Regions from separate parts of the Arthrobacter sp. OAP107 genome, predicted to be linked through region 1. Evidence: riboswitches for the same ligand, from Rfam matches in the RefSeq annotation. Region 1 holds a riboswitch; each other region holds the start of a gene.

Region 1 (9,725 bases):
CCGCCTGACGGACCGTGCGCTGCTCAGCGGCGCCGGTGCCACGCGCGAAGATCTCCTCGATTCCCCGCCGGGCCAGGTCCAGCTCCCCGTTCTCGGCCAGCACCGGTTCCAGGTAGTCGACCAGCGAACGGACCACGTCCTCGGCGGGCGCCGGCCGGAAGCTGCCGAAGTCCAGCAGCTCACCGCGCAGGCCGAAGTTGCTGGCCTGCCATGCCGCCATGCGCAGCAGCACCGTGGGCACGGGCGCCGGATCCACACCCTCGCGCCATTCCCGGCAGGCCGATTCCACGAGCGCACGGACCAGGACGGCGATCAGCGCTGCATCCTCGGCGCGGAGGCAGACATCGGCCACCCGCACCTCCACGGTGGGATGGTTCCGGGAGAGCCGCGCGTCGAAGTAGATCATGCCCTCGTCCAGCACCACGCCGCTGTCCAGCAGCCGGGTCACCACGCGGCGGTAGGAGGACAGGCTGCCGTAGATGGCGGACGGGCCCGACGACGGCCAGCGGTTCCACGCCTGCGTCCGGTAGCTCTCGAAGCCGGTCTCCAGGCCGTTCCAGAACGGGGAGTTGGCGCTGAGCGCGATCAGGACGGCCAGCTTGTCCCGGATCCTGTCCAGCACGGCCACGCCTTCGTCCGGGGATTCGATGTAGGTGTGGACGTGGAATCCGCAGGTGAGCTGTTCCTGGGCGGTCAGGCCGAACCGTTCCAGCATCCTGGCGTAGCGCGGATCCGGCGTCGTGTGGCTGGACAGGGCCAGCGGTGAGGTGGCCAGGGCGGCGATCCGCGCGCCGTGGACCTGTGCGGCGTCATCCGCCAGTGCGCGTCCGGCGCGGATCTGGCGCAGCAGTTCCGCGTGCTCGAGGCAGGGGCGTGTCTGCGTCTCGATCTGCTCAAGCTTGAGTTCGGCGCTCAAGCCCATCTCGTCGTCGTCGCACTTGGTTTCGGCCTTTTTCTTCACCAGCCGGGGCTTGCCCGGAGCGTCGTCGGCGGCGAGTTTGCGGCCCGCCAACAGGGCATCGGCGAGCGCCAGCGGTTCCCCGCTGCCCGGATCAACGATCAGGAGCTCTTCCTCCACGCCAAAAGTCCGCATGCCTACATTGTGCGCCAGGCCAGCGAAAACGTCCCCGACATGACGAAGCGCGAACGTACACTTGTGGCCCTAAACCGGGTGGTTAAAGGGGCCCCAAGTGTACGTTCGCGCTGGAGGAGGGGTCAGTCCTGGAAGTACTCGATCTTGGCACCGATGGTGTTGAGCCGCTCGGCCAGGTCCTCGTACCCGCGCTCAATGACGTAGATGTTGCGCAGCTCGGACACGCCGCGGGCCGCCAGCATGGCCAGCAGCAGGCACGCGGCGGGGCGCAGCGCGGGCGGGCAGCCCACCTCCGCGGCGCGCCAGCGCGTGGGGCCATTGACGTAGATCCTGTGCGGGTCCAGCAGCTGGATCCGGGCACCCAGCTTGTTCAGCTCCGTCAGGTAGATGGCGCGGTTCTCGTAGACCCAGTCATGGATCATGGTCTGGCCCTCGGCGTTACCGGCGATCACCGCGAAGAACGGCAGGTTGTCGATGTTCAGCCCCGGGAAGGGCATCGGGTGGATCTTGTCCTCCGGTGCGCGCAGCTCGGAGGGCTTGGTGGTCACGTCCACCAGCCGGGTGCGCCCGTTGCGGGCGGTGTACTCGCCGGAGACCTCCAGCTGCTGGCCCATCTGCTCCAGCGTGGCCAGCTCGATCTCCATGAACTCGATGGGCACGCGGCGGATGGTCACCTCGGAGTTGGTGACGATGCCGGCCGTGATAAGGCTCATCGCCTCGATCGGGTCTTCCGAAGGGAAGTATTCGATGTCGACGTCGATGGTCGGCTTGCCGGTGATCTTCAGCGTGGTGGTCCCCGACGCCGTCGATCTCCACGCCCAGCCGCTGCAGGTAGAAGCAGAGGTCCTGGACCATGTAATTGGGGCTGGCGTTGCGGATGACCGTGGTGCCGCAGCGGTGGGCGGCGGCCATGATGGCATTTTCGGTCACGGTGTCGCCGCGCTCGGTCAGCACAAAGGACCGGTCGAGGTCGTCGGTGGGCGGTGCCTGCACGGAGTAGAAGCCTGAGCTGGCCTCCACGGACAGGCCGAACTGCCGCAGCGCCTGCATGTGCGGCTCCACGGTGCGGATGCCCAGATCGCAGCCGCCGGCGTAGGGCAGCCGGTATTCATCGGTCTCATCAAGCAGCGGGCCCAGCAGCATGATCACGCTCCGGGTGCGGCGTGCGGCCTCGGCGTCCATGGACTCGAGATCAAGATCGGCAGGGCGGCGGAGCTGGAGGTCGTTGTCGTTGAGCCAGGTGCATTCGACGCCGATGCTGCTCAGGACCTCCACGATGCGGTTGACTTCCTCGATGCGGGCCAGCCGGCGCAGCGTGGTGGTCCCGCGGTTGATGAGGCTGGCGCAGAGCAGGGCGACCCCGGCGTTCTTGCTGGTGTTGACATCAACGGAACCGGAGAGCGTCCGGCCGCCTTCCACGCGGAGGTGGGTCATCTGCGATTTGCCGAGCTGGACGATGCTGCGGCCGAAGATCGTTTCCAGCCGCTGGATCATTTTCAGGCTCAGGTTCTGTTTGCCCTGTTCCATCCGGGCCACGGCGCTCTGGCTGGTGCCGAGTTCCGCGGCCAGCTGGCCCTGGGTCCACCCCTTCTGCCCGCGGGCATCGCGGAGCAGGAGGCCGACGTGTTCAGCGGTCTGTTGAGTCATGCACAAAAATATATCAGCTATGAGTTATTCCGTCGCCTTTGACGCGACCGAATCGGGTTACTGCGGCTTGACATACCCGTTACATGCATAAATTTTCCGTAACGGACGGGAGTGGTGTGACAGAATCCGTCTCGGCATCCGCGGCCCCGGTCAAGCCCCGGCGCACGCCTTGACCCCAAAGCACATTCGGGAGCAAGCTAGCGGTACCTGTTGCGGCCGCGAGGGAACGGGAGGCCGCCGTGTCCATTTTCAGCTCCGCTGTCCTGACCAGGAGGCGCCCGGAAGGGCGCCGGGCTTCAGCGCTGCTGTCCTTCATCGTCGCAACCGCCGTCGGATTTATCCCGGGACCAAGGCTCGACGACGGCGCGCCGCCGGCATCTGGATCAGAAGTCACCCAGGCGTCCCCCGGGGCTTCCGCCGGTCCCGGCGGCGCAGCGCAGGCGCAAACGCGCGCAACCCGGCAACCACCGCAGCAGGCAACCCGGCAACCCCCGCAGCAGCCGTCAGGGTCCGACGAGGATGCACCGGCAGGCAACGACGTTTCCTGGCCGCAGTGCAGCGACGACCTGCCTGACGATCCCGCGTTCGCCATTGTCGGGGTCAACAACGGGCTGGCGAACACCACGAACCCGTGCCTCCACGAGCAGCTTGACTGGGCGGATGGTTCCCCAGGCGGGACCGGGCAGCCACGCCTGGCGCTCTACGTGAACACGGCCAATCCCGGGCTGCGCGGCACCTGGTGGCCGACGAACAACGAGTACGGCGGCGAGACCGTCTCCAACCCCTACGGCACGTGCCAGGGGCAGGAAGACGCGGCGTGCGCCTACATGTACGGCTACGCCAAGGCCTTCGACGACGCCTACCTGCGCACCATCCCCGAACCTGAGACGTACCTCTGGTGGCTGGACGTGGAGACGGGCAACAGCTGGTCAGGCGACAGGAACGCGAACCGGGCTGACCTCGAAGGCATGGCGGACTTCTTCCACAGCATCGGTGCCAGGGTGGGCATCTACTCCTCCGCCCGGCAGTGGGGACAGATCGTCGGCGAGGTGGGGTCGGCCAGCAGCCTCTACTCCCTGCCAAGCTGGCTCGCCGGGGCGCACAGCGCCGCCGAGGCCAAGGACATGTGTTCCGCGGCGCCCCTCACCGCCGGAAGCAAGGTGGTCCTCACGCAGTTCGTGGCCGACGGTTTCGACCACGACCACTCCTGCATCTGAGGTCAACGGCTGGCTTTACCCAGGTTTGCTCCGCGCAGGCGGAGCAGGAAGCAGGTGGAGCAGGACGCAGGCGGAGCAGGACGCAGGCGGAGCAGGACGCAGGCGGAGCAGGACGCAGGCGGAGCAGGACGCAGGCGGAGCAGGACGCAGGCGGAGCAGAGGGAGCCGGCAGTGAACGAGGCCCGGATGGAGCGGCCAGCCCGGCCATAGCCTCCTAGGAGCCCTCCAGCCACACCATGTGCCACGTGCCGGCCCACAGCGCGGCGGCAACGGCACCGGCGGCGATGAGGACTCCGCCCAGCACCACCCAGATGTCCAGCACGCTGTAGGTGGATACACGCGCCCAGGTCCGGCTGGCACCACCGAAACCGCGGGCCTCCATGGTCACCGCCAGCCGGGTGGCACGGCGGATGGCCTGGACCATGAGGCCGAAGCTCTGCCCCAGGGTGGCCCGCATGCGCTGCCACGGGTTGCCGCGCGATCCCACGCCGCGGGCTCGCCGGGCCATGCCGATGGTTTGCCATTCCTCTGCCATCAGCCCGACCAGCCGCATCGCGGCCAGGGTACCCAGCACAAAACGGTGCGGCAGCCGGGCCTTCTGGGCCAGGGCGTCCGCCAGGTCGGTGGGATCGGTGCAGCTCATCAGCAGCACCGCGGGCAGGGCGATGGCCAGGCCCCGGAGCAGAAAAGCCAGCCCCAGCTGAAGGGAACCTTCGCTCATGGACCAGAGTCCGACGTCGAGCAGTATCCTTCCGCTGTCCGGCGCCAGGATGGAGGTGCTCCAGCCGCCCACGGCGGCAGCCAGGATCAGCGGCCAGCCGCGCTGCCAGAGCAGCGAAAACGTGAGCCCGGCCAGCGGAAAGACCAGCAGCTCGCAGGCGAGGGCCACGGAGGCGGACATCCAGTCGATGGACAGCGCCAGTGCCAAAGTGACGAGGAAGACCGCGGCGAACTTGGCCAGCGGATTGGCTCGGGTCAGCACCGCCCGGTTTCCGGCGAGTGTCAGCGCTTCCCTCATGTCGCCGCCTGTTCTGGTGTCGGCTCAATGGCTCGCGGCTCGGGCCGGCCCCTGGAGCCCAGCCGGAGCTCGGTGCCGCCGAGCACATGGGTGAACTCCTCGTCGTGCGTCACGGACACCACGGCAGTGCCGGCGTCGAGCAGTTCGGAAAGGAACGAGGCAAGCTCCGCCCAGGTGTTGGCGTCCTGGCCGAACGTGGGCTCGTCCAGGACCAGCACCTGCGGGTGCGCGGCCAGGACCGTGGCCACCGACAACCGGCGCTTCTCACCGCCGGACAGGGTGTAGGGGTTGGCGTCCACCAGGTGCGTGAGGCGCAGGCGCTCCAGGAGTTCGTCGACGCGCTCCTCGCCGTGGCCCAGGTGGCGTGGGCCGAACTGCAGCTCGTCCAGGACGCGGCCGGTGACGAACTGGTGCTCGGGCTCCTGGAACACGGTGCCGATCCGTGAGATCAGGTGCTCGGCCTTCCACTTGTACGGGTCGATCCCGGCGCCGCCGCTCAGCTCAACGGTCGCGGAGACCTTGCCGTCCACCGGCGGCAGCAGCCCGGCGAGGGTCAGCGCAAAGGTGGACTTGCCGGCGCCGTTGGGACCTGTGACCGTCAGCGCCTCCCCCGCCCGGACCTGTGCCGTGACGTCGCGCAGCACGGGCTCCGGAGGTACGGAGCGGAAGCCGCGGCGCCGGGGACGTTCCCGCGACACCGCGAGCTTTTCGGCCGCGAGCAGCAGCTGGCCGCTATTGGTGTTGGATGCGGCGGCCGCGGTGCGGTGCCGGGTTTCGGGAACGTAGCCCGGGACCCAGACGCCGGCGGCGGTGAGCATCCCGCGGGCCTGTTCGAGGACCTCGTCCGGCGTGCCGTCGATCAGCACCGCGCCGTTCGCCGCCGACCCCGGCTGCAGAACCACAATGCGGTCCACCAGGTCTTTCCAGGCAGCAACCCGGTGCTCCACCACCACCAGGGTGGCCCCGGTCTTGTCGAGGCAGCGGCCCACGGCGTCCCGGACCTCCAGGACACCGGCGGGATCGAGGTTCGCGGTCGGCTCGTCCAACAGAATCAGTCCCGGCCTCATCGCCAGGATCCCGGCGAGCGCCAGGCGCTGCTTCTGGCCGCCGGACAGGGCCGACGTCGGGTGGTTCAGCGGCAGGTGAGCGAGTCCGACGTCGTCCAGTGCCTCGTGCACGCGGCGCCAGATCTCCTCGCGGGGGACTGAGAGGTTTTCGGCGCCGAAGGCGACGTCGTCGCCCAGACGGGAAAGCACCACCTGGGTTTCCGGGTCCTGCTGCATGAGTCCGGCACGGCCGCGCTGCGCGCGCGGCGGTGCGCCGTCGATGAGCAGCTCACCGCTTTCGTCGGCGTCGTCGGGGTCCGGCGCCGCGGTGCCCCGTGGACCGCCGTCATCCGCCGGACCGCCGCCGGAGTCGCTGTCCCCCAGTACGCCGGCCAAGGCGTGAAGCAGCGTGGATTTGCCGGCCCCGGAAGGGCCCAGCAGCATGACCCGTTCACCGGGTCGGATGTCCAGGTCCAGGGCGTGGACGGCCGGCCCGGTCCGGCCGGCGTGGCGCCAGCCCCAGCCGCGGGCGTGTACCGCGGCGGGGCGGACGCCGCCGTCGTGATGTGCGGGCATCAGGAGAAGACAGGCTCCGTGGCTGCCTTGCGGGACGCGAAGGAGCTCAGTACGCCCGTCCTGGGAAGGAGCTCAGTACGCCCGTCCTGGCCAGGCCGCGGGTGGCGATCCAGGACAGGGCACCGGCGATGACCGCGCCGGAGATGGCGCAGAACAGGATGTACGCGAGCTTGTCTCCCGCGGTGTAGGCGATGTTCCAGCCCCACGGTGCGAAGGAGTCGTTGAGGCCGCAGAACAGGCCGGCGCCGGCACCCGCAAGCAGCGAGGCCGGGAGGTTGAACTTGCGGTACAGCAGGGCGGCGAACACGAGCTCCGCACCCAGGCCCTGGAGGACGCCGGAAATCAGCACCGTGGTGCCGTACTGGGAGCCCATGATGAGCTCGCCGGTGGCCGCGACCGTTTCGCAGAACAGGGCGGCGCCGGGCTTGCGGATAATAAGCATGCCCAGGACCGCCGGGATCATCCAGCCGCCGGCGTACAGGCCGCTGAGCGGCGGGTAGACGGCGTTGACGGGAGTGGAGATGAGGTTGGCGCCCTGGGACCAGGCCCAGAAGATGACGCCGCCGGCAACGGCGATGAGCGCCGCCACCACGATGTCAGCCACGCGCCAGTTATAGCTGGTCTTCTTGATTGCTGCAGTTGTCATGATGGTCCTCCTGAGGAACAGGAGGGGAAAGCGTTCCCCGGCTGCAGGTGGCGGGGCCACTGCTGCCGGGCGCTCTGAGAACTCGACTCCCTTGCGCCGGTACTAGCCGGATCAGGTTCGAGGGTCTGCGGCTGTCCGCACTCTCAGCGCCCATCCGCGGCTGCTCTGGCATTTGCCTTTGCATCCCGACGGCGGCGCTCCCCTGTCGTGATAAATCTGCCCTTGTGGGCTGGTCCAGTTTACACCTCGGCGGCCCCGGAATCCCGGGGCCGCCGTCACAATCCGGGAGTCTTCCTGCGCGGCCGGGACAGCCGCCCGGAGTACATTGGGGCCATGACGCTACAGGACTCCGGCAGCGCTGCCCTGCCCGCCTTTGACCCCGATTCCGCCGAGGAGCAGCCAGCGGGATCCCTGCAAGCCCTGATCGGTCAGATCGAGGGTGAAATCGCCGAACTGCAGTTCCCGAGGTTCAGCAAGGACGACGCCCTGGCGCTCGGCCTGGAACTGGTTGAACGCGGCAAGGAGGACAACCTCCCCATTGCCATCGACATCACCAAGGGTGAACAGGTCCTCTTCCACGTGGCGCTCGAGGGTGCCACCCCGGACAACGAGGGCTGGGTGCGGGCCAAGCAGCGCACTGCCGTGCGCTATGAGGAGCCGTCGCTGCTGGTGGGCCTGCGCGGCAGGGCCGGCGGCGGACGGATCGAGGACAACGCCTGGTTCGACCAGTCCATCTACGCCGCCCACGGCGGGGCTTTCCCCATCTATGTTCGGGACGTGGGAGCGGTGGCCGTGGTCACGGTGTCCGGGCTGCCCCAAAAGGCGGACCATGACCTCGTGGTGCAGGCGTTGCGGGAAATCCACGGGTCCATGGGTCATGGCTAGCGTTTCATGCCGATAGGCTAGGCAGAGACCAGTGTTCATCACGCGAGGAGTTCCGGAATGAGTTTCTTGATCAAGCTGCTTGGCACGGGCATCAGCCTGCTGGCAGGATTCGCCGGCACCAAGGCCGTCGATACCATCTGGGAAAAGGTCACCGGGCAGAAGCCGCCTAAGGGTGACAAGGACGATGTCCCCACCACGATGCGCACAGCCCTGACGTTCGCCCTCATCTCCGCGTCCGTGAGCGCGGTCATCCAGGTGCTGGCCAACCGCGGCACGCAGCGGGCCATCACCCGCTTCGCGAAGACCCAGGACATCGTCTAGGCGCTGCGGCCCCTCGAATAGGGTGGGGCTGTGACTGCTGGCTTCGCCGGCCCGTTGGGTTTTTCCAAGCCCGGCAGCCCAATCTATAGACGTTCTGAACCGGCAGTGCTGATGACCTCGGCCGGACTCACAACAGCCGGACCCGGCGCCGCAGATCCGCGGAGCCGGGTCCGGCCATGTCAGCAGCTCCGCAACTGTGTTCCTTGCGCCGCGTGTGGTTACCGGACCCCCACCGATCTCCTGCGGCACACGATAGATCCAAGGTTTTTCCAACCCAAAATCCGAACGTTTTTCCAACCCGTGCCGCTTTTAGTGGATGCCATCAGCGTCTTTTCGAGGAGACAAAAATGGTATTCACCCCACATTTCCTGTCGGTCCAGCAACTGACCCCACGGCATCGGGCCCAGCACCCCGCATCCCGGCGCCGCGGAATTGCCGCCCTGACCGCCGTTCTTCTGGCCGCGACTGGCGCGGGAACCTCGCTGGCCGCCACCCAGGTAACCCAGACCAACACGACCAAGCTGACCGCCGTCGGCCCTGTCAACACCGAGTACGGTTTCCCGTCCTGGTACGAAGACAGCAACAAGACCCGCCTCGAGCTCTGCCTGGACGCGGAAAACCCGCTCTGCGGCTTCCTGCCCGGCGACATTCCGGACGAGACCGCACCCATTTCCTTCCCGGACAACTTCCCGGAAGAGGCGTTCTACATGCTCGCCAGCTCCGAACTGACCCTTCCCGGCGGTGGCCGCGCCGTCCTGGTCCTTGGCCTGGAAGCAGCTTTCGCCAACACGGTCACCCAAGGCGACCAGATCGTCTTCGGCCGGCAGCGCATCGTGGTCAAGGGCGGACCCGCCAACGCCACCCTGACATTCCAGCACCCCTACGGCACCATCACCATCGACACCGACGGCACCGGCGGAGGCAAGCTCGTCGAGGACATCTCCCCCGCCGTCGGCAACTTCTCCACGGCGCTCAAGAGCAACATCGGGCCGTTCCTGAAGTGGGACCCGGCCACCGCCCCGGCGGCGCCCGAAGGCTACCTCGGCGACCCGGGCCAGGACCACACCGTCACCGGCAGCCCGTTCGGCTACAACAAATTCTCCGTTAACGGCGGCGGTCTGTCCCTGGAAACGGACCAGTTCACCGTCCAGGGCAAGATCTCCACCAACCAGGGCGTCAACGGCGACAGCGCCGTCGTGAACGGCAACATGATCGACGTGTTCGCCAGCAGCGGCAACGGCGCCCAGCTCCAGGTGGACGGCCAGGCCGGCGTTTT
Region 2 (9,725 bases), 1.3 Mb from region 1:
GTGCACCTCGCGGTAGTCCAGGTGCAGGTACAGGGTGCCGTCGTCGGCCAGGAGCCGCCAGGCCTCCACGAGGCGCGGCTCGAGGAAGGACCAGTAGTCGCTGAAGGCGTCGTCGTAGCGGTGCAGGGCGCCCTTGATCGTGTCGTAGGAGCGGCCCTTGAAGCCCACCCGGTCGCCGTCGCCGTCGGCGTTCAGCACCATCTTTGTTTCCTGGCGCTGCTGTGCCCGGCCGGTGTTGAAGGGCGGGTCCACGTAAATGAGTGTGAAGGCGCCGTCCGGCAGCGTGGGGAGGAAGTCCGCGTTATCCGCGTGCACCACCAGGTTGCTGCCGTCCGGCGCCCAGACAGTTTCAGTCATTGAGGCTATGGGGCCTCGGTGCCGGGCTGCGATCCGGTTGCAGCGGATTCGCTGCCGGAGACCACTTCGCCGTTGCGGCGGCGGGTGCGGGTGCGGTTCCGGCGCGGGCGCGCCGGCTGCTCCCCTTCAACGGTCGCGGTGGCAGCGGGACCGGTTCCGGCGTCCGCGCCGGACTCTGATGCACGACGGCGGCGCTCGCCTGAACGCTTGCCGGCGTCACCGCCGCGGCGGCTGCCTTCCCTGCTGCCGCCATCCCTGCTGCCGGGGCGGCCGGAGTCCCGGCCGCCAGAGCGGCTGTTCTTCTTGCCGGTCTCGCCCAGGTCCTCCAGGACCTCGGCGTCGACGCCGGCGAGGGTGCGCTTGCTGCGCGGCAGCCGGCCCTTGGTGCCTTCCGGGATGTCCAGGTCGCTGTAGAGGTGCGGCGAGGAGGAGTACGTTTCGACCGGCTCCGGAACGCTCAGACCCAGCGCCTTGTTGATGAGGCCCCAGCGCGGCATGTCGTCCCAGTCCACGAACGTCACGGCAGTGCCCTTGTTGCCGGCGCGGCCGGTGCGGCCCACGCGGTGCAGGTAGATCTTCTCGTCCTCCACGCACTGGTAGTTGATGACGTGCGTGACGTCGTCGACGTCGATGCCGCGGGCCGCGACGTCTGTGGCCACCAGGACGTCCACCTTGTTGTTGCGGAAGGCGCGGAGGGCCTGCTCGCGGGCGCCCTGCCCGAGGTCGCCGTGGATGGCAGCCGCGGCGAAGCCGCGGTCCACCAGTTCCTCAGCGACCTTGGCTGCGGTGCGCTTGGTCTTGGTGAAGATGATGGTCCGGCCGCGGCCGCGGGCCTGCAGGATGCGGGAGACCACTTCGGTCTTGTCCATGCTGTGCGCGCGGTAGATGAGCTGGCGGATGTCGCGCTTGGTCAGGCCTTCGTCGTCGGGATCGGCGGCGCGGATGTGGGTGGGCTGGGTCATGTACCGGCGGGCCATCGCGATGACCGGGCCGGGCATGGTGGCCGAGAACAGCAGCGTCTGGCGGACGGCGGGGGTGCCGGCGATGAGGGTCTCGACGTCGGGCAGGAAGCCGAGGTCCAGCATTTCGTCGGCCTCGTCCAGGACGACGATCTTGACGTTCTTGAGCACCAGGTGGCGCTGCTTGAAGAGGTCGATAAGGCGGCCGGGCGTGCCGACAACCACTTCCACGCCCTTCTGGAGCGCGTCGATCTGCGGCTCGTAGGCGCGGCCGCCGTAAATCGTGGCGATGCGGACGTTGCGCTTGCGGGATGCGGTCTGCAGGTCGTTGGCCACCTGGACGGCAAGTTCGCGGGTGGGAACGATCACCATGGCCTGCGGCGCGCCGGGGGAGGGCAGCTTGTCGAACCCGGCATCGTCCCGGCCCACCACGCGCTGCAGCACGGGGATGCCGAAGCCGAGGGTCTTTCCGGTGCCGGTCTTGGCCTGGCCGATGATGTCATGGCCGGACAGCGCGACGGGCAGCGTCATGGCCTGGATGGGGAAGGGGTGCGTGATGCCGGCGTCGGCCAGCGATTCGACGATGTCGGCGCGGACGTCAAAGTCGGCGAACGACTTTTCGGCTATTTCGTGCGGCTTCTCGTCCGAGATGATGGTCTCTTCCGGCTCGATGGTCTCGGTGCCGGTGTCGTCGGAGAGAAGCTGGTGGGTATGCAATTCACTCACAGGGGAGTTTCCTTATTCATTTAGGCGTTGGCGCCGCCTGCTCAACGGGGCGGGCACGGGGCCGTTCCGGAGCACGCTCAGGCGCGCAAGCAATTCCAGTGGAAGCCGATCGCGGGCTATCTAATTGCCGGCACTGGGGACCGGCGGGTGGTACTCAAGATCGCGTAGGGGCGGGCTTGTTGAATTCAAATCGAGGAAATCAACGACCGGGCATCCATTACTACCCACCCAGTCTACTGGCAAACCCGTGTTTTCCTTGACTCACGCCGCCGCAGGGCCCCTGGCGACGCAGAAGCGGATCAGCCGACGAGCTCGAGGTGGACCTCCCTGGTGGCGATGTCCGAGGAGATCAGCCGGACGCGGACCCTGGTGCCGGGCTCCATTTCGCCCGCACACCTGGCCGTCACGGCCGGTTCGGCGATCTGGACCACGCCGGAGGGGCCGGACCCGTTGCTTCCCCTGCCGTTCAGACCTTTACCGTTGTTGCCATTCCCGTTTCCGTTGCCTGCGCCGTTGCCGTTTTTGGCCGGCTTTGACCCGGAGATCACCACGGCATCGAACTCCTGTCCGATGTGGTTGATCAGCAGCGCGGCTTCGACGGTGTCCAGGGCAAGGCGTTCCATCCTTGCCGCCAGCTGGTCGGAGTACGCCATGATTTCGGGCAGCGAGGGGAGCGCCTCGCGCGCCCAGGCAGGCACCGGCCTGTTGTTGCTCAGGGCCTCGCAGATGACCAGGACGAACCGGTCCACGAGCCGGCGCAGCGGTGCGGTGGTGTGCGCGTACGCGGTGCCGATGGCTGACTGGACGGCGTCCTCCGGGACGGTTCCGTCGAAATGCGTGTACGCGGCTCCGCGGAAGAGCATGCCGGCCGAATGGAGGATGGCCAGTTGGCCGTGGTCGGTGGGGTCGAGGGTGCGCAGGTACTCGCCGTAGCTTTCCTGCCCGTCCCACGGCTTGCCCAGCGCGGCTGTCTGGCGCTTGAAGTGGCTGAGCGAGCGTTCATCCGGGGCCGGCATGGTGCGCAGGATCCCTACCTTGCCGTTGAGCATCAGCGAAGCGGCGGCCATCCCGGTCATGAGCGAAATCTGGGCGTTCCAGTCCTCTACCGGCAGCTGGGGGACCGCCACGATCCGGTAGCCGCCGTCGGGCAGCTGGACAATCTCCTGTTCCGGCATGTTCAGGCTGGCACCGCCGCGGGCCCGCTCAAGGTCCACGCGCTTGCGCCCCACCTCCCGCAGCAGCTGCAGCATGGGCGGGGCGGTGCCGGCATCCAGGTCCGCCTGGACGCCTTTGTAGTCGAGCTTGGCCCGGCTGCGCACGGCGGCCCGGCGCACCAGCACGGACACCACCTCGGCGGCGGCGTCGAGTTCGAACTCCCAGACAAAGGCGGAGCACAGCTGCCCGGCCAGCAGGCTGCCGGCGTTCTCGCTGATCACCTCCGGATGCAGCGGAATCCGGCCGTCCGGAGCGTAGAACGTCTGCCCCCGGCGGCGGGTCTCGGCGTCGAGCGCGCCGCCCGGCTGCACGAAGGACGGAACGTCGGCAATGGCGTAGAGGATCCGGTAGCCCTCACCGTGGCGTTCGATGAACAGTGCCTGGTCCAGGTCGGTGGACGACGGCGGATCGATGGTCAGGAAGTCCACTCCGGTCAGGTCCAGGTCCGGAAACTGCCGGTCCGCCACGGCGGCTTCTGCTTCCTTGAGCACATCCTCGGGGAAGTCCCCGGGAAGCTCCAGCTCCGTCCGTAGAGCGCTCAGGGCGTCCGCGAGCGCATTGGTCTGCTCGTGGACGCTGGGCGACAGACGATGATGTGACACGAAAATCAGGTTAGCCCGAATTGCGCCGTTAGTCTTGGATTATGGGCACATCCTCGGCTGACACCGCTCGCTACGACCGATTCGTCGCAGATCTGTTCGGCGTGATGGCATATGGCGAATTGTCCGCGTTCGAGCGGCTCTCCTCTGACGCCCGCTACTCACCCACGCTGCACGACCGGGCCGTGATCGGCAGGATTGCGGTCGTCGAATTCCAGCATTATGAACTGGTGAGCGCCAAGCTGGCGGAGATGGGCGTCGACGTCGAAAATGCGATGCTGCCGTTCCAGTCGGCTGTGGACCACTTCCACGAACGGACCCGTCCGGCAGACTGGTACGAATCATTGATGAAGGCCTATGTGGTGGACACCGTTTCCGCCGATTTCTACCAGGCGGTGGCCCGGTTCGTGGATCCCGGAACGCGCGACCTCATCCAGCAGATCCAGTCGTCGGAAGAAGCCACGGCCGTACTCCGGGACCGGCTCAAGGGAGCACTGGCCGACGACCCCCGGCTTGCGTCCCGGCTCGCGCTGTGGGGCCGCCGGCTCCTGGGCGAAGCGATCACACAGGCCCAGCGCGTGGGCCACGAACACGCCTTTCTGAGCGAGCTGTTCGTCGAGGCGGAACCGGCCGCCACGGACGCCACCGCGCGCGAGCTGATGCGGGGCATCACCGCCGAAGTCGCGGAGAACCATTCCCGGCGGATGGTCCAGCTGGGCCTCAGCGGGTAGCGGTTTCTCCGCACGAGACGGCGGCTTAGGAGACGGCGGCCGGCGCCGTTGCATCCAGGGCGTCGAGCAGTTCGGCCGCGGCGGCCGAGGGGTCTGGGGCCTCGGTGATGGCGCGGACGACGACGATCCGGCTGGCTCCTGCCGCCAGGACCTGCTCCACGTTCGTGCGGTCGATCCCGCCGATCGCGAACCAGGGCAGCAGCAGGCCGCCCACCCGTTCCTCATTCGCGCTGCGGACAGCCTCCGCGGCGTAGCGCACCAAATCGAGCCCGACGGCGGCCCGCCCGGGCTTCGTGGGGGTGGCCCACAGCGGGCCTACACAGAAATAGTCCAGGCCGCTGCGCCCGTGAGCCGCGGCGATGGCGGCGTCCACCTGCTCCGTGCTGTGGGTGGACAGTCCGATGACGGTGGCATCGTGCAGCAGCTTCCGGGCGGCGCGGAGCGGCAGGTCCTTCTGGCCAATGTGGAACACCGGTGCGCCGGCGATGGACGCGATATCGGCGCGGTCGTTCACGGCCCACAGCCGGCCGTGCCTGCGGGCGGCGGCATGGACGATCTCCAGCAGTTCGAGTTCCTCGGCCGCCTCGATGCTCTTATCCCGCAGCTGGATGATGTCCACGCCGCCGGCAAACGCCGCGTCCACGAAGTCCGCAAAGTCCCCGCGCTCCTTGCGGGCGTCGGTGCAGAGGTACAGGCGGGCGGCGGTGTGGGCAGAGTGCTGGGTCATGGCAACCACCTTAGTTCCTCTAAACTGGGCAGGTACCGCGGGAGCCCGTTACTGCTGTCATAAAAGGCGCAGGGCTGAGAGGGCGTCAGAGCCGACCGCTTGACCTGATCCGGTTAGTACCGGCGTAGGGAAGGAATTGCATGAATCCTGAAACCAGCGGCCCAAAACGTGCCGCCATTTGTCTTGAGGCGGATGTGGCCGTCATCGGCGGCGGCGTTGTAGGCCACGGGATCGCCTGGGAGGCACGGCGCTCCGGCCGTTCCGTGGTGCTCATCGACGAAGCCCCGGGCAGCGGCGCAAGCTGGGCCGCGGCCGGCATGCTGGCCCCGGTCAGCGAACTGCATTACCAGGAGGAAGGGCTCCTGGAGCTGATGCTGGAGTCCTCCGCCAGATGGCCGGAGTTTGCCGGCACGCTCACCGCCGGCGAGGATGCCGGGTACCTGACGACGCCGACCCTTGCGGTGGGTGCCGATCCCGCCGACCGCCGGGCCCTGATGGACCTGCGGGACGTGCAGCGGACCCACGGCCTGGTTGTCGAACCGCTGACCATCCGGGAGGCTCGTTCCAGGGAGCCGCTGCTCAGCCCCGGAATCTCCTGCGCCCTGGACATCCCGGCGGACCACCAGGTGGATCCGCGCAGGCTGGTCCGGGCGATTGCAGCCGGGCTGGCCGGTCATGGCCAGGAGATCGCGGCGGTGGACGGATACGCGGTGCGGGAGCCTGCCGCCGGCCTGCTCTGGGACGGCGGCCGGGTCGGCGGAGTACGGCTTGCCGGCGGCGGCACTGTCAGAGCCGCCGAGACGGTGGTGGCCAACGGCCTGGGCGCGGCGCAGCTGCAAGACCTGCCCGCAGGCCTGCAGTTGCCGCTGCGCCCGGTCTACGGCGACATCCTTCGCCTCAAGGTGCCCGCACACCTGCAGCCCCTGCTCACCGCGACAGTCCGCGGCATGGTGCGGGGCGTGCCCGTCTACATCGTGCCGCGCCAGGACGGCACGGTGGTGGTGGGCGCCACCCAGCGCGAGGACGGCGTACCGGGCACGAGCGCCGGCGGTGTCTACCAGCTGCTGCGCGACGCCCAGGTCCTGGTGCCGGCCGTCGCCGAGCTCGAGCTCCTCGAAGCCACGGCCCGGGCGCGGCCGGGCACACCGGACAACGCGCCGCTGCTCGGCCGGCTGCCCGGCGGGCCCGGGGCGGCGCAGGATCCCGGGCAGGAACCCGGGACGGACGTGGCCGGCCTCATCATCGCCACCGGGTTCTTCCGCCACGGCGTCCTGCTGACCCCGGCGGCAGCAGTGATCTGCCGCCAGCTCATGGACGGCACCCGCGACCCGCGCTGGTCCGCGTTCCGTCCGGGCCGGTTTTCCCCCGGGCTCCAGGACAAGGGTGAATCCGGCCCGGCGAAGTCCGGCCCGGCGAAATCCGCCGCGCTGCAGGCCGCCGCTGGACTCAGCCCTGCCCCTGGGTGATGGCTGCCCAGCGAATCTCCGTCATGACCCGCGTCACATTTGACCCGAACAAGGAACCAGCATGAACATCACTCTGAACGGTATCGAACAGGAAGTAGGCGAGGGCGCCTCGGTCACCTCGCTTGTCAGCCAGGTCACGGGGCGCCGCCTGTCCGCCAACGGACAGGCCGCCGACGGCCAGCGACTGGGAGTGGCGGTGGCGCGCAATGCAGCGGTCGTGCCGCGCAGCCAGTGGCACAGCACCGCCCTCGCCGAGGGCGACGAGATCGAACTGGTCACGGCAGTCCAAGGAGGATGAGCACGATGGCAGAAACATTGATTGAAACAGCAGACAGCCTGGTCATTGACGGGGTGGAACTGACCTCGCGGCTCATCATGGGCACCGGCGGCGCCCCGAGCCTGGACGGTCTCGGCTCAGCGCTGGTCGCCTCCGGCACCCAGCTGACCACAGTTGCGATGCGGCGCTACTCGCCGGCCGAAACGGGCTCGCTCTTCCAGCTGCTGGTGGACCACAACATCCGCGTGCTCCCCAACACCGCCGGCTGCTTCACGGCGCGGGACGCGGTCATGACGGCCGAGCTGGCCCGTGAGGCGCTGGAGACCGACTGGGTCAAGCTCGAGGTCATCGCGGATGAGCACACGCTGCTGCCTGACGCCGTGGAGCTCGTGGACGCCACGGAGCAGCTGGTCAACCGCGGCTTCAAGGTCTTCGCCTACACCAACGACGATCCCGTCCTGGCACTGCGGCTCGAAAATCTGGGAGCCTCGGCCGTCATGCCGCTGGGAGCACCAATCGGCACGGGCCTGGGCATCCTCAATCCGCACAACATCGAGCTGATCGTGTCGCGGGCCTCCGTTCCCGTGGTCCTGGACGCCGGGATCGGCACAGCATCGGACGCGGCACTGGCCATGGAGCTGGGCTGCGACGCCGTGCTGCTGGCCACGGCTGTCACGCGCGCGCAGAACCCCGCACTCATGGCCGGGGCCTTCAAACATGCCGTCGCCGCCGGTAGGCTGGCGCGTGCGGCCGGGCGGATCCCGCGCCGTGAGCATGCCCTGGCCTCGTCGGCCATGGAGGGCCGGGCCGAGTTCCTCTAAGCCCGGCAAATCCCTGGCGGCCCGGCGGCGGCAGGCTCAACAGTTCCCACATAGGAAATGCACCGTGGCCGCCAGGGAAGACATCCTCACCCGACCCCAGATCGACGAAGCGCTCGCGGGCCTTCCCGACTGGCGTTACCGGCAGGGCGGCCTGGTCACCGTCTATAAGACGCCGACGGCGGCCGCCGCGCTGGAGCTGATTGCCGCCGTCGGGCGTGTGGCAGAGGACATGGACCACCACCCGGACCTGGACTGGCGCTACAACCGGGTGTTCATCCGGTTCAGTTCCCACGACGTCGGGGGCGAGGTGACCACACGGGATACCGGGGCCGCCGCCTCGGTCAGCGCGGCCGCGTCGGCCGGGGCCGAGGCCCAGCCCGGCCTGTACCGGACGGTGGACATCGGCGTCGACACCGCCGATGCCGCGGAGATTTCCGAGGTCTGGCGCGTGGCGCTCGGTTACCGGAAGGGCAGGTTCGGGGACCTGGTGGACCCGTACGGCCGGGGTCCCGGGGTGTGGTTCCAGGAGACCGCAACCCCCAATGACAACCGCCTGCATTTGGACGTCCACCGCTCGAAGGCCGAATCGGCGCCCGCCCTGGAGAAGACGGCCGCAACCGGGGCCTTAATGAACAGTGACCACGCACCCAATTGGGTGGTGGTCACTGATGCCCAGGGGAACCGGCTGTGCCTGTGCACCGAGGAAGGCCATGAGCCCGACGTCGGCGGGTCCTAGATCTTAAGCGCTGCCGTCAGCCGCTGCGTGTCCTGTTTGGCCCGCGCACGGCCAAGGGAGACCGCCACCGCCAGGGCGGCAGCCGTCCCCGCTGCCATGGGAAGGACCCACGGCAGCCACGTCAGGCCCGGCTGGTAGCCCAGCCCCGCCCAGATGCAGATGATCCATGCCAGCATACCCACCGCAGCGGCGGTGCCCGCCGGCAGGAGGACGCCGTACCTGGTGTGGCGGCGGTCATTGGCCCAGATGATGAAGCCGGCAGCGGCAGTCACCAGGAGCACGATGACGAGGGACAGCACGGCCCGGCCTACAGTGCGCCGAAGCCGACCCGGCGCACTTCCTCTGCGCCGATTTCGACGTAACCCAGGACGTTGGCCGGGATGATGATCTGGCGGCCCTTCTCGTCGTTCAGGCGGAGCTCGCTGCCCTTGGCGATGGCCTCGGCCACTACTTTGGCCACGGCGTCAGCATCCTGAGCCGATTCCAGCACAATTTCACGGCCGACGTTCTGAATGCCGATCTTTACTTCCACAGCAAGGCCTCCCAGCCAGTCAAGGTTGAAATTTCAAAGGTAGTTTCAGTTGTAGTCTAGGTCTCTTTGGGGAAGCGAGAGATTCCGCGCCAAGCTAAACGGTAAATCAGGTCGCTGGCCACATCGAGGTCGAGGTTGCCGTCTGTCTCGAGCCAGTAGCGGGCACTGACCTGGGCCATGCCCGCCAGCCCGCGTCCCAGGAGCTGGGCTTCCAGCAGGGGCAGCTTGGTGTCCTCGGCGATGATCCGCGCAATGGCCTCGGCGAACGTCTTGTTGAATGTCTCCAGACGCGAGCTGACATCGGCGTCGTTGATCAGGTCGGACTCGAACACGAGCCGGTGCGCCTGGTCGTCGCTGTCAATGAAGCGGAAGTAGGCGCGCATCACGGCCTGCACGCGTTCCTTGTTGTCCGTGGTGGAGTTCATGGCTCCGAGCATGAGCTCGGTCAGTGCCTCGAGGTGGCTGTCCAGCAGCGCTAGGTACAGTTCACGCTTCGACGGGAAGTGCTGGTACAGCACGGGCTTGCTGACATGGGCCGTCTCGGCGATCTCGTCCATGGCGGCGCCGTGGTAGCCGTTG
Region 3 (9,725 bases), 1.7 Mb from region 1:
TCGCAGAGTTCGTCGAAGTGGGTGTACAGGAAGTTTTCCTGGTGGTGGGCCAGGCACCAGCCGGCCATGATCGACCCGCCGCGGGACACGATGCCGGTCACGCGGTTCGCCGTGAGCGGCACGTACCGCAGCAGCACGCCGGCGTGGATGGTCATGTAGTCCACGCCCTGTTCGCACTGCTCGATGACGGTGTCGCGGAATATTTCCCACGTGAGGGCGTTCGCTTCGCCGTTGACCTTTTCCAGGGCCTGGTAGATCGGCACTGTGCCGATCGGCACGGGGGAGTTGCGGATGAGCCACTCACGCGTCGTGTGGATATCGTCGCCCGTGGACAGGTCCATGACCGTGTCTGCGCCCCACTGGGTGGCCCATTGCAGCTTGTCCACCTCCTCGGCGATGGAGCTGGTGACGGCCGAGTTGCCGATATTGGCGTTGATCTTCACCAGGAACGCCTTGCCGATGATCATCGGCTCGGATTCCGGGTGGTTGATGTTGCTGGGGATGATGGCCCGTCCGGCGGCGAGTTCGCTGCGGACCAGTTCCACATCGCAGTTTTCGCGGAGGGCCACGAAACGCATTTCGGGGGTGATGACGCCCTGCCGCGCATAGTGCATCTGCGTCACGGTCTTGCCTTCCGCCGCCCGGCGGGGCACCGGCCGGGCGCCCTTCCACTCCGCGGAAGCCGCACCGCGGCGCACGGCTGACTTGCCGTCGTCGAGCAGGTTCCGTTCACGTCCGTCGTACGTCTCCGTGTCCGCGCGGGCCGTAATCCATTCCGAACGGAACGGCGCGAGGCCCACCACGGGGTCGCTGCCCGGACCCGCCGTGCGGTAAACCCTCAGCGGCTCGTTCTGCTCGCCGTTGGGTGAGGGCTCCAGGGCGATTTCCGTCACCGGAACCCGCAGGCCGTCACCTTCCAGGTAGGCCAGTGAATGGGATTTCAGCGACTGCGTGACACTGCCGGCAGCATTACCGGCGGTTTCGCTTTGGGCTGCGTCAATTTGGGCAGGGCTCAGCTGTGATTCCTGGGTGCTCAATTTACTGCTCACTTCCTTCGCCGGCATTACCCGGACAGGTTCAACGGTCGCAGGCTGCGCCAGCCTGATCTCAGCCCCTGCAGGGGCCCCCGTGTGGTCGTAAACGAAGCTACCACACCGCGGATTGGACCTGTCCATCTGTGAGAAGCCGCTCCGGCGGGGCCGTTTGCCGCCACGGAAGCCGATTAAGCTGGAAGCCATGGCGCACATCATCGAATTCAGCGGACCCGTGCTCACTGCTGCGGACAAGGAACGCAGGGGGCTCTGGTCCGTGGACGGGAAGCTGACGTTTGATCCTCCGGGCCGGCGGCCGGACGCCGTCCTGGATGGCTGGGTCCTGCCCGGTTTCGCCGATGCCCACTGCCATATCGGGCTGGGCCCGGGCGGTGCCGTGGACGACGACGTGGCATATGACCAGGCCATGACGGACCGCAACGCCGGGACGCTGCTGGTCCGTGACGCCGGGGCTGCCAGCGACACCCGGTGGCTGCAGCAGCGGGACGACACGCCGCGCATCATCCGGTCCGGCCGGCACATTGCCCGGTCCCGCCGTTACCTGAGGAATTTCGCGGTGGAAGTCGAACCGGAGGGCCTCGTGGAGGCGGTGCGCAAGCAGGCGCGCGAAGGTGATGGCTGGGTCAAGCTGGTGGGGGACTGGATCGACCGGACGGCCGGCGACCTCATGCCGTCGTTCCCGGCCACTGCCGTGCGGGACGCGGTCCGGGCCGCGCACGACGAAGGGGCGAGGGTCACGGCGCACTGCTTCGGCGAGGACACCCTGGATGACATGCTGGACGCAGGTATCGACTGCATCGAGCACGCCACGGGCTTGCTGCCCAGGCACATTCCCCGGTTCGTCGAGCAGCAGGTGCCGATCGTGCCGACACTCATCAACATCGCCACCTTCCCGGACATCGCCGCGCAGGCCGAGCCGAAGTTTCCGCGGTATGCCGGGCACATGCGGGCGCTGTTCTCCCGCCGTCGTGAGCGCGTCCTGGAGGCCTACGAAGCCGGCGTCGAAATTTACGCGGGAACTGACGCCGGCAGCGTGATCCGCCACGGCCGCATCGCGGACGAAATCCTCGAACTGCACGCCGCCGGGCTGCCGGCTCCGGCGGCGCTGGACGCGGCCTGCTGGCGGGCGCGCCGCTGGCTCGGCGCCGAAGGCCTGGCGGAAGGGGCAGCGGCGGACGTGGTGGTCTGCCGGGAGGACCCCCGCGCCGTGCCGGAGACCATCCGCAGCCTCTCGAACGTGGTGCTTCGCGGCAAGATCATCCATTAGGAATAAATTGAAGCTTCAAGTAATTTAGAGATGTAGAGGCTGCCGAAATCCGGTGGTCCGGACATTCGGGAGTATTCAATGACAGCAGCAGACAGCAGCCAGGACTTGCTTCCTGCCGACCTCACGATGGGCACCGTCATGCTCAAGGTGGGCGACATGAAGCTCATGACCGACTACTACCAGCGCGCCCTCGGGCTCGATGTCGTCGCCGAGCAGGACGGCGGCCTCTACCTTGGCCGGCTCAACACGCCGCTGGTCCACCTCGCTCCCGCTCCGGGCCTCAATATCCCCGGCCGGGGCGAGGCCGGTCTCTTCCACACGGCACTCCTCTTCGGGGACCAGTCCTCGCTCGCCGCCACCGTTGCCAGCGCAGCCCAGTATGAGCCTCAGGCTTTCGTGGGCAGCGCCGACCACCTGGTCAGTGAGGCCTTCTACTTCACCGATCCGGAAGGCAACGGGATAGAACTCTACTGGGACCGCCCGCGTTCGGCATGGTCCTGGGAGGGCAAGAACGTCGTCATGGACAGCCTGGCGCTCCCGCCCCAGCGGTATCTTCAGGAGCACCTCACCCAAGAAGCGGTGGGGGGCCAGCGCGGCACGGGCGCCGAGGTGGGGCATGTCCACCTTCAGGTCGGCGACGTGCAGTCAGCCCACGACTTCTACGTCGGCACCCTGGGATTCGAAAAAACGGCGGGCTGGCACGGCCAAGCCCTGTTTGTGTCCGCCGGCGGCTACCACCACCACATGGCCATGAACGTCTGGAACAGCCGCGGCGCCGGTCCGCGCCGGGACACCCTGGGCCTCGGCGAGGTTCTCATCGAGGTCACGTCGGGGGACGACGTCGGCGCCCTCGCCGACCGCCTCAAGGTCGCCGGAGTCGAATCGCACCACACCGGCGCCGAGCTCCGGTTCGAGGATCCGTGGCGCAACCGCCTTCGCGTCGCTGTTCGATAAGCGTCGCTGTTCCGTAGGCCCAGTGCGCTAAGCCCAGGGGGCCCGGTTGGGTTACGCTGACATTCGAAGGGCCCCGGCACCGCCGGGGCATGCACGCCGACGGAATGAGGACGAATCCATGGGCTTCACGGAAGTGTTTGTCGCCACCCACAACGACGCCCTCAAGCGCGCAGAGGCGCTGGCAGGCGGTGCGGCCGCCGGGGACGGCATCCGGATCGCCGGCATCAGTGATTTTGAGATCGAACAGCTCGGCGACCTCGCCGGTGCCGCGGTGCACGCCGCGGGCGCGGACTACGAGCTGGCCATGGTTGACGTGGCCAGCGATTCACTGCTGGGCGTGCCGGCGGCGATGGTCCGGGCGCTCGCTGAGCTCCTCACGTACGAGTCCGAGGGCGAAGGCAACGTCCTGGACGACGTGGCCGAGCGCTGGGCAGCCGAGGACGACATGCCGTTTGGTGCCGGGGAAGCCAGGAAATACGTCCAGCAGCTGGCAGAGCTCGCCGGCACTGTGGACGAAGGCAACAGGACCGGCCTCTACGTCTGGTCTTCGTAGCGCGGGCAGGTTATTCCGGTACCTGCGGGACTCCGTCAGCACGTCAAGTCGAAATAACGCGGGCGATCTGGCACAATAAACAGGTACTCGATCTGCGTGGCCCCTCTCTCCGCGTCTGGATCCTGTCCTTTCGAACCCCCAAGTACGGCCCGCCCCACGGGTGCAGAACGCGGGTTCAACCCCGTTTTAGAAACAGGAGTGACCACAAAAGTGGCCGTAAAGATTCGCCTTAAGCGCTTCGGTAAGATGCGCGCACCGTACTACCGCATCGTTGTCGCCGACTCGCGCACCAAGCGTGATGGCCGTGCCATCGAAGAGATCGGCAAGTACCACCCCACCGAGGAGCCCTCATACATCGAGGTCAACTCCGAGCGTGCACAGTACTGGCTGTCCGTCGGCGCGCAGCCGTCGGAGCAGGTCGCCGCGATCCTGAAGATCACCGGTGACTGGCAGAAGTTCAAGGGTCTGCCGGGCCAGGAAGGCACCCTGAAGACCAAGGCCGACAAGGAAGCATTCGTTGCCTCCGGAGAAGGGTTCCGTGATCATCCCGGAAGCCATCACCAAGAAGGCCAAGGCATCGGAAGCCCCCGCCGAGGCTGAAGCAGAGACCACCGAGGCTGAGTAAGTTGCTGGCAGAAGCGCTCGAACACCTTGTCCGCGGCATTGTCGACTCCCCTGAGGACGTCAAGGTCAGCGCCAAGAACAACCGCCGCGGGGATACCCTCGAGGTGCGCGTTCACCAGGAAGACCTGGGACGGGTAATCGGACGCCAGGGCCGCACCGCCCGCGCACTGCGCACGGTCGTGGCGGCGCTGGCAGATGGCGAGCAGGTCAGGGTCGACGTCGTCGACACCGACCGCCGCCGGTAACGCGCCTGCAGCACTTGTCTTAACGTCCGGCCCCTCCACCAGCTAACGGTGGAGGGGCCGGACTGTTTTGGGCCCTGGCTGTGTTCAGGACCCCCACAATAGTCCTAACCCCGCACCACAAACAGAGGAACACATGCAGCTTCAGGTGGCCCGTATCGGCAAGCCCCACGGAATCCGCGGCGAGGTGACCGTCCAGGTGCTCACCGACGCGCCGGAGGACCGGTTCCTTCCCGGTACCGAGTTCGTGGTGGAGCCCGCCTCCGCCGGGCCGCTCACCGTGCGCAGCGCCCGCTGGAACAAGGACATCCTCCTGCTCGGATTCGAGGAGGTGGCCGACCGGAACCGCGCCGAGACCCTGCGCGGCGCCAAGCTGTTCATCGAGACTGAAGAGCTGGACGATGACGATGACGAGGGCTGGTACGAGCACGAGCTCGTCGGCCTCGAGGCCCGCGTCGGCTCCCAGACGGTGGGCAAGGTCGCCGCCCTGAACACCATGCCGGTGCAGGACCTGCTCGTCGTCGAAACCCCTGACGGCAAGGAAATCCTCATCCCGTTCGTGGAACAGATCGTCCCCGAGGTTAACATCGAGGAGGGCTTCGTCCTGCTCACCCCGCCGGACGGCCTGTTCGAGATCAACGAGGAAGGCGGCGCGGAGGACCCGGAGACCAGGGGCTCGGATTCCGCTGAGGACTCCGATGAGGACCCCACCGTGGAAGACGCCGAGCCGGAGGCCAAAGCGTAGATGAGAATCGACGTCGTCAGTATCTTTCCCGAGTACCTGGCGCCGCTGGAGCTGTCGCTCATCGGCAAGGCGCGCCAGGACGGGCTGCTCGAGCTGAACGTGCACGACCTCCGCGCCTTCACCACCGACCGCCACCGCACCGTGGACGACACGCCGTACGGGGGCGGCGCAGGGATGGTGATGAAGGCCGAGCCGTGGGCCCAGGCGCTCGAGTCCGTGGCGGCCGCCCGGCCGGCCGGTGCGGCGAAACCCGTGCTGATCGTCCCGTCCCCGGCGGGGGAGCGCTTCAACCAGGCGCTGGCATACGAGCTTGCCGAGGAAGAACAGCTGGTGTTCGCCTGCGGGCGTTACGAGGGCATCGACGAGCGGGTCATCGAATGGGCCGAGGAGCACTTCACGGTCCGCCCGGTCAGTCTCGGGGATTACGTCCTCAACGGCGGTGAAGTGGCCGTCCTGGCCATGGTGGAAGCCATCGGCCGGCTGCTCCCCGGCGTGGTGGGCAACCCCGAGTCACTCGTGGAGGAGTCGCATTCGGACGGCCTGCTTGAGTACCCCGTCTACACCAAGCCGTCCGTCTGGCGGGAGCGGGAAGTCCCGGCCGTCCTGCTCAGCGGAAACCACGGCAAGATCGCGCAGTGGCGCCGGCACGAACAGTACCGCAGGACGGCGGAACGCCGTCCAGACCTGCTGCAGACGTTCGACGCCGGAACGCTGCCCCGTGCCGATCGCACCGCTCTCGCGGACCTGGGGTACGACGTCGTCGACGGCCACCTGAAGCGGCGCCCGGAGGCCTGAACTGTTCCTGGGAACCGGCGTGTCCCTATAGAACGGAACGGCCCGCAATTAACCAATTCGTTCCATATGGGGCATAATTAATCCTTGTGTCTGCTGGGTCCGCACCTGCCACAGGGGGAGCGCAACCAACAGCAGGACACCCCGGTGCCGCCAAAAGGTGGCGGGACCGGACCTCAACACTTCGGCGGCGATTCCCGGAAATGTCCGGGCTTGGCTGCCGTGACCCAAAGTGGATGACCTGTGGCGTTCACCAGGAGTGGATCAATGCATATCCTCGATTCCGTAGATGCAGCCTCGCTGCGCACTGACGTTCCCGAGTTCCGCGCGGGTGACACCCTCAAGGTTCACGTGAACATCATCGAAGGCAAGAACTCCCGTGTCCAGGTATTCCAGGGCTTCGTCCTGGGCCGCCAGGGCGACGGCATCCGCGAAACCTTCACCGTCCGCAAGGTTTCCTTCGGTGTCGGCGTTGAGCGTACCTTCCCGGTGCACTCCCCGATCATCGAAAAGATCGAGGTTGTCACCAAGGGTGACGTCCGCCGCGCCAAGCTTTACTACATGCGTGCACTGCGCGGTAAGGCTGCGAAGATCAAGGAAAAGCGCGACTTCAGCACCGCCAAGTAAGTCCTGCCGGACTTTCACGGCGGGTCCCAACCCGTGTCCGGCCCGCGCCGGAGCCATCCGCAACAGCGCCACAGGATACGGATTATGGACCAGACAAAACGCCAGCCAGGGAAACCGGGCTGGCGTTTTGCGTTGCTGGCTGTGCTGGCCGCCGTCCTGGTCAGCGGGGTGATCCGCTCCCTGTGGCTTGACGTCTATTACATTCCGTCCGCCTCCATGGAGCCGCTGTTCGGCGCGGGGGACAGGATCCTGGTGTCCCGCACAGACTTCCAGTCCGAACCGATCCGCCGCGGCGACGTCGTCGTGTTCGACGGCCGTGGCTCGTTCGCACCGCTGAACAGCGGGGAAGGTCCGCTCCAGGAAGCGGCGGCCGCGGCAGGGCACTGGCTGGGACTGACCGGCAGTGATACTACATACGTAAAGCGGGTCATTGGCCTCCCCGGCGACCACGTGGTCTGCTGCGACCCTTCCAGCCGCCTCACAGTCAACGGTCAGCCGCTCGTGGAACCCTACCTGTATGACGGTGATGCGGCGAGCATCCAGAAGTTCGACGTGACTGTGCCCGAGGGCCGGCTGTGGCTGCTCGGTGACCACCGCTCGGTGTCCGCGGACTCCCGCAGCCTGCTGGGGGCGCCGGGCGGCGGCATGGTGCGGGCGGACAGGGTGATCGGCAGGCCGGTACAGATCCTCTGGCCGCTTGATAGATTTGCGTCAGTGGCACGGCCGCCGTTGGCGGTCAATACAACAACAAAGGACGGACAGTAGATGCCGGAAATTGATCCCGGGAGCTCCGAACCGCGGCAGGCTGCCGCGCGGCCGGGACGGCATGCCGCCCAAGAGCCCGCTTCTGACGTGTCCGCCCCCGGCGGGTCCGGACCCGGCTCCCCTGCTCCTGCCGGTCCCCGCCGCCAGGAAAAGGCCCGTGGCCGCAACCCCTTCCTGCTGTGGCTGAAGGAAATCGCCACCGTGGTAGTGATCGCCGTCGTGCTTTCCTTCCTCATCAAAACCTTCCTGTTCCGGGCCTTCTACATTCCGTCCGAGTCGATGGTGAACACGCTGGACATCAACGACCGCATCTTCGTGAACCTCCTTGTTCCGGAGCCGTTCGCCCTGTCGCATGGCGACGTGGTGGTCTTCAAGGACACCAAGGGCTGGCTGCCGCCCACACCGCAAAAGGCCGACGGTCCGTTCAGCGTTGTGGAGGACGGGCTGACCTTCGTGGGTCTGCTGCCGGACAACTCCGAGCAGCACCTGGTTAAGCGGGTCATCGGGCTCCCGGGGGACCACGTCGTCTGCTGTGACGCCGGAGGCAAGATCACCGTGAACGGCGCCGCGCTGGACGAAACCTACGTCAATCCGGCCGAAGTGCCGGCTGTGCGGACCTTCGACGTCGTCGTCCCCCAGGGCAAAGTCTGGGTGATGGGGGACAACCGCAACCACTCGGCGGACTCGCGGGCCCACACCGACACCAACGGCGGTTTCGTGGACATCCCGGACATTGAAGGCAAGGCAGCGGTCATCGCCTGGCCGATGAACCGCTGGGCCGCCCTGGACAACTATCCCGACGTCTTCAAGAATGTTCCCCCGGCAGGCTAGCCATGTCAGTTGCACCCACCCTTGACTACGAGAAGCGCTTCCTGCCCCGCGGGGCACGGTTCCTGGCCGGCGTCGACGAGGTAGGCCGCGGTGCCCTCGCCGGGCCGGTGAGCGTGGGAATCGCCGTCGTTGACCTGCAGAACATGGAGCTGCTGGCCGACGTGCGGGACAGCAAGCTGCTCAAAGCGGCAGACCGCGAACGCCTCGACCCCCTGGTACGGGCCTGGAGCGTCGCCTCCGCGGTGGGACATGCCAGCGCGCGCGAAATCGACGCGCTCGGCATCATGGGTGCCCTCCGGACGGCCGGAAACAGGGCATGGTTCGAGATCCTCGGCGCCGGCATCACGCCCGACGTCGTCCTGCTCGACGGCAGCCACAACTGGCTCTCGCCCGCGGCCCAGCCCTCGCTGTTCGACGAAGTCATTACCGACCCCGGCTGCGACGCGCCCGTCCACACCCTGGTCAAGGCCGACATGCAGTGCCTCAGCGTGGCCGCAGCGAGCGTCCTGGCCAAGGTGGAGCGCGACCAGCACATGCGGGAACTGCACCTTGAGTGTCCGGACTTCGGCTGGGACGTCAACAAGGGCTACGCCACCGCGGCGCACCGGGAAGCCATCCGCACCCACGGCCCAAGCCCCTACCACCGGATCAGCTGGAACCTGCTGACGGAATAGTGCGGTGCGTCGTGCGGCGCGCGGGTTCCCGCCGCATGGTGCAAGATGGAACCATGAGTGCCGAAGACCTTGAGAACTATGAGACCGATATGGAGCTCCAGCTCTACCGGGAGTACCGCGACGTCGTGGGTCTGTTCAGCTATGTGGTCGAGACTGAGCGGCGCTTCTACCTTGCCAACCACGTGGACCTGCAGGCACGCAGCGCCGACGGCGAGGTCTACTTCGACCTCACGCTCCAGGACGCCTGGGTTTGGGATGTCTACCGTTCGGCGCGGTTCGTGAAGAGTGTCCGGGTCATCACGTTCAAGGACGTCAACGTCGAGGAACTGCCGCGCAACGAAGATCTCGCGCTGCCCAAGGACGTCGGCCTCGGCAACTGAGGTCACTGCACCTTTCCTCCACACCTGTGTTTCCCACATAGCGAAATAGCCACCTGTTCCGCCTCAGTGCGCCGGCCGCAGTCTTGTTGCGGAGGTGGACATGAAAGCCAAGGACCTGCTGGGCCGGCGCGGGGAAGAACTCGCGGCGGAATACCTGGAATCGCTGGGGATGCTGATCGTGGCGCGCAACTGGCGCTGCCCCGAGGGCGAAATCGACAT

Evidence for each region. Region 1 has a riboswitch for thiamine pyrophosphate ahead of ABIE00_RS00185 (ECF transporter S component). Riboswitches for the same ligand answer to the same signal wherever they lie in the genome.
Region 2: another riboswitch for thiamine pyrophosphate. It lies ahead of thiO (glycine oxidase ThiO); the one in region 1 lies ahead of ABIE00_RS00185 (ECF transporter S component).
Region 3: another riboswitch for thiamine pyrophosphate. It lies ahead of thiC (phosphomethylpyrimidine synthase ThiC); the one in region 1 lies ahead of ABIE00_RS00185 (ECF transporter S component).

Annotation. Positions count from the first base shown of each region.
Region 1 covers NZ_JBEPOK010000001.1:41,666-51,390, reverse strand. Annotated here, with positions in the region: gene ABIE00_RS00210 (glutamate--cysteine ligase 2) at 1-1,093, opposite strand, end outside; partial or broken gene ABIE00_RS00205 (UDP-N-acetylglucosamine 1-carboxyvinyltransferase) at 1,216-2,740, opposite strand; gene ABIE00_RS00200 (glycoside hydrolase family 25 domain-containing protein) at 2,980-3,957, shown strand; gene ABIE00_RS00195 (energy-coupling factor transporter transmembrane component T family protein) at 4,172-4,975, opposite strand; gene ABIE00_RS00190 (ABC transporter ATP-binding protein) at 4,972-6,597, opposite strand; partial or broken gene ABIE00_RS00185 (ECF transporter S component) at 6,597-7,243, opposite strand; TPP riboswitch at 7,314-7,457, opposite strand; gene ABIE00_RS00180 (heme-degrading domain-containing protein) at 7,577-8,128, shown strand; gene ABIE00_RS00175 (DUF4235 domain-containing protein) at 8,186-8,449, shown strand; gene ABIE00_RS00170 (hypothetical protein) at 8,797-9,725, shown strand, end outside.
Region 2 covers NZ_JBEPOK010000001.1:1,362,273-1,371,997, forward strand. Annotated here, with positions in the region: gene ABIE00_RS06400 (DNA-methyltransferase) at 1-357, opposite strand, end outside; gene ABIE00_RS06405 (DEAD/DEAH box helicase) at 363-2,042, opposite strand; gene ABIE00_RS06410 (RNB domain-containing ribonuclease) at 2,342-3,859, opposite strand; gene ABIE00_RS06415 (ferritin-like fold-containing protein) at 3,901-4,587, shown strand; gene thiE (thiamine phosphate synthase) at 4,613-5,314, opposite strand; TPP riboswitch at 5,342-5,463, shown strand; gene thiO (glycine oxidase ThiO) at 5,455-6,780, shown strand; gene thiS (sulfur carrier protein ThiS) at 6,842-7,078, shown strand; gene ABIE00_RS06435 (thiazole synthase) at 7,084-7,878, shown strand; gene ABIE00_RS06440 (4a-hydroxytetrahydrobiopterin dehydratase) at 7,943-8,614, shown strand; gene ABIE00_RS06445 (hypothetical protein) at 8,611-8,913, opposite strand; gene ABIE00_RS06450 (DUF3107 domain-containing protein) at 8,922-9,146, opposite strand; gene ABIE00_RS06455 (TetR/AcrR family transcriptional regulator) at 9,203-9,725, opposite strand, start outside.
Region 3 covers NZ_JBEPOK010000001.1:1,701,130-1,710,854, forward strand. Annotated here, with positions in the region: gene thiC (phosphomethylpyrimidine synthase ThiC) at 1-1,037, opposite strand, end outside; TPP riboswitch at 1,033-1,140, opposite strand; gene ABIE00_RS07910 (amidohydrolase family protein) at 1,237-2,319, shown strand; gene ABIE00_RS07915 (VOC family protein) at 2,398-3,273, shown strand; gene ABIE00_RS07920 (hypothetical protein) at 3,392-3,826, shown strand; partial or broken gene rpsP (30S ribosomal protein S16) at 4,037-4,451, shown strand; gene ABIE00_RS07930 (RNA-binding protein) at 4,453-4,695, shown strand; gene rimM (ribosome maturation factor RimM) at 4,829-5,437, shown strand; gene trmD (tRNA (guanosine(37)-N1)-methyltransferase TrmD) at 5,438-6,232, shown strand; gene rplS (50S ribosomal protein L19) at 6,497-6,856, shown strand; gene lepB (signal peptidase I) at 6,941-7,621, shown strand; gene lepB (signal peptidase I) at 7,622-8,452, shown strand; gene rnhB (ribonuclease HII) at 8,455-9,126, shown strand; gene ABIE00_RS07965 (DUF2469 domain-containing protein) at 9,180-9,506, shown strand; gene ABIE00_RS07970 (YraN family protein) at 9,607-9,725, shown strand, end outside.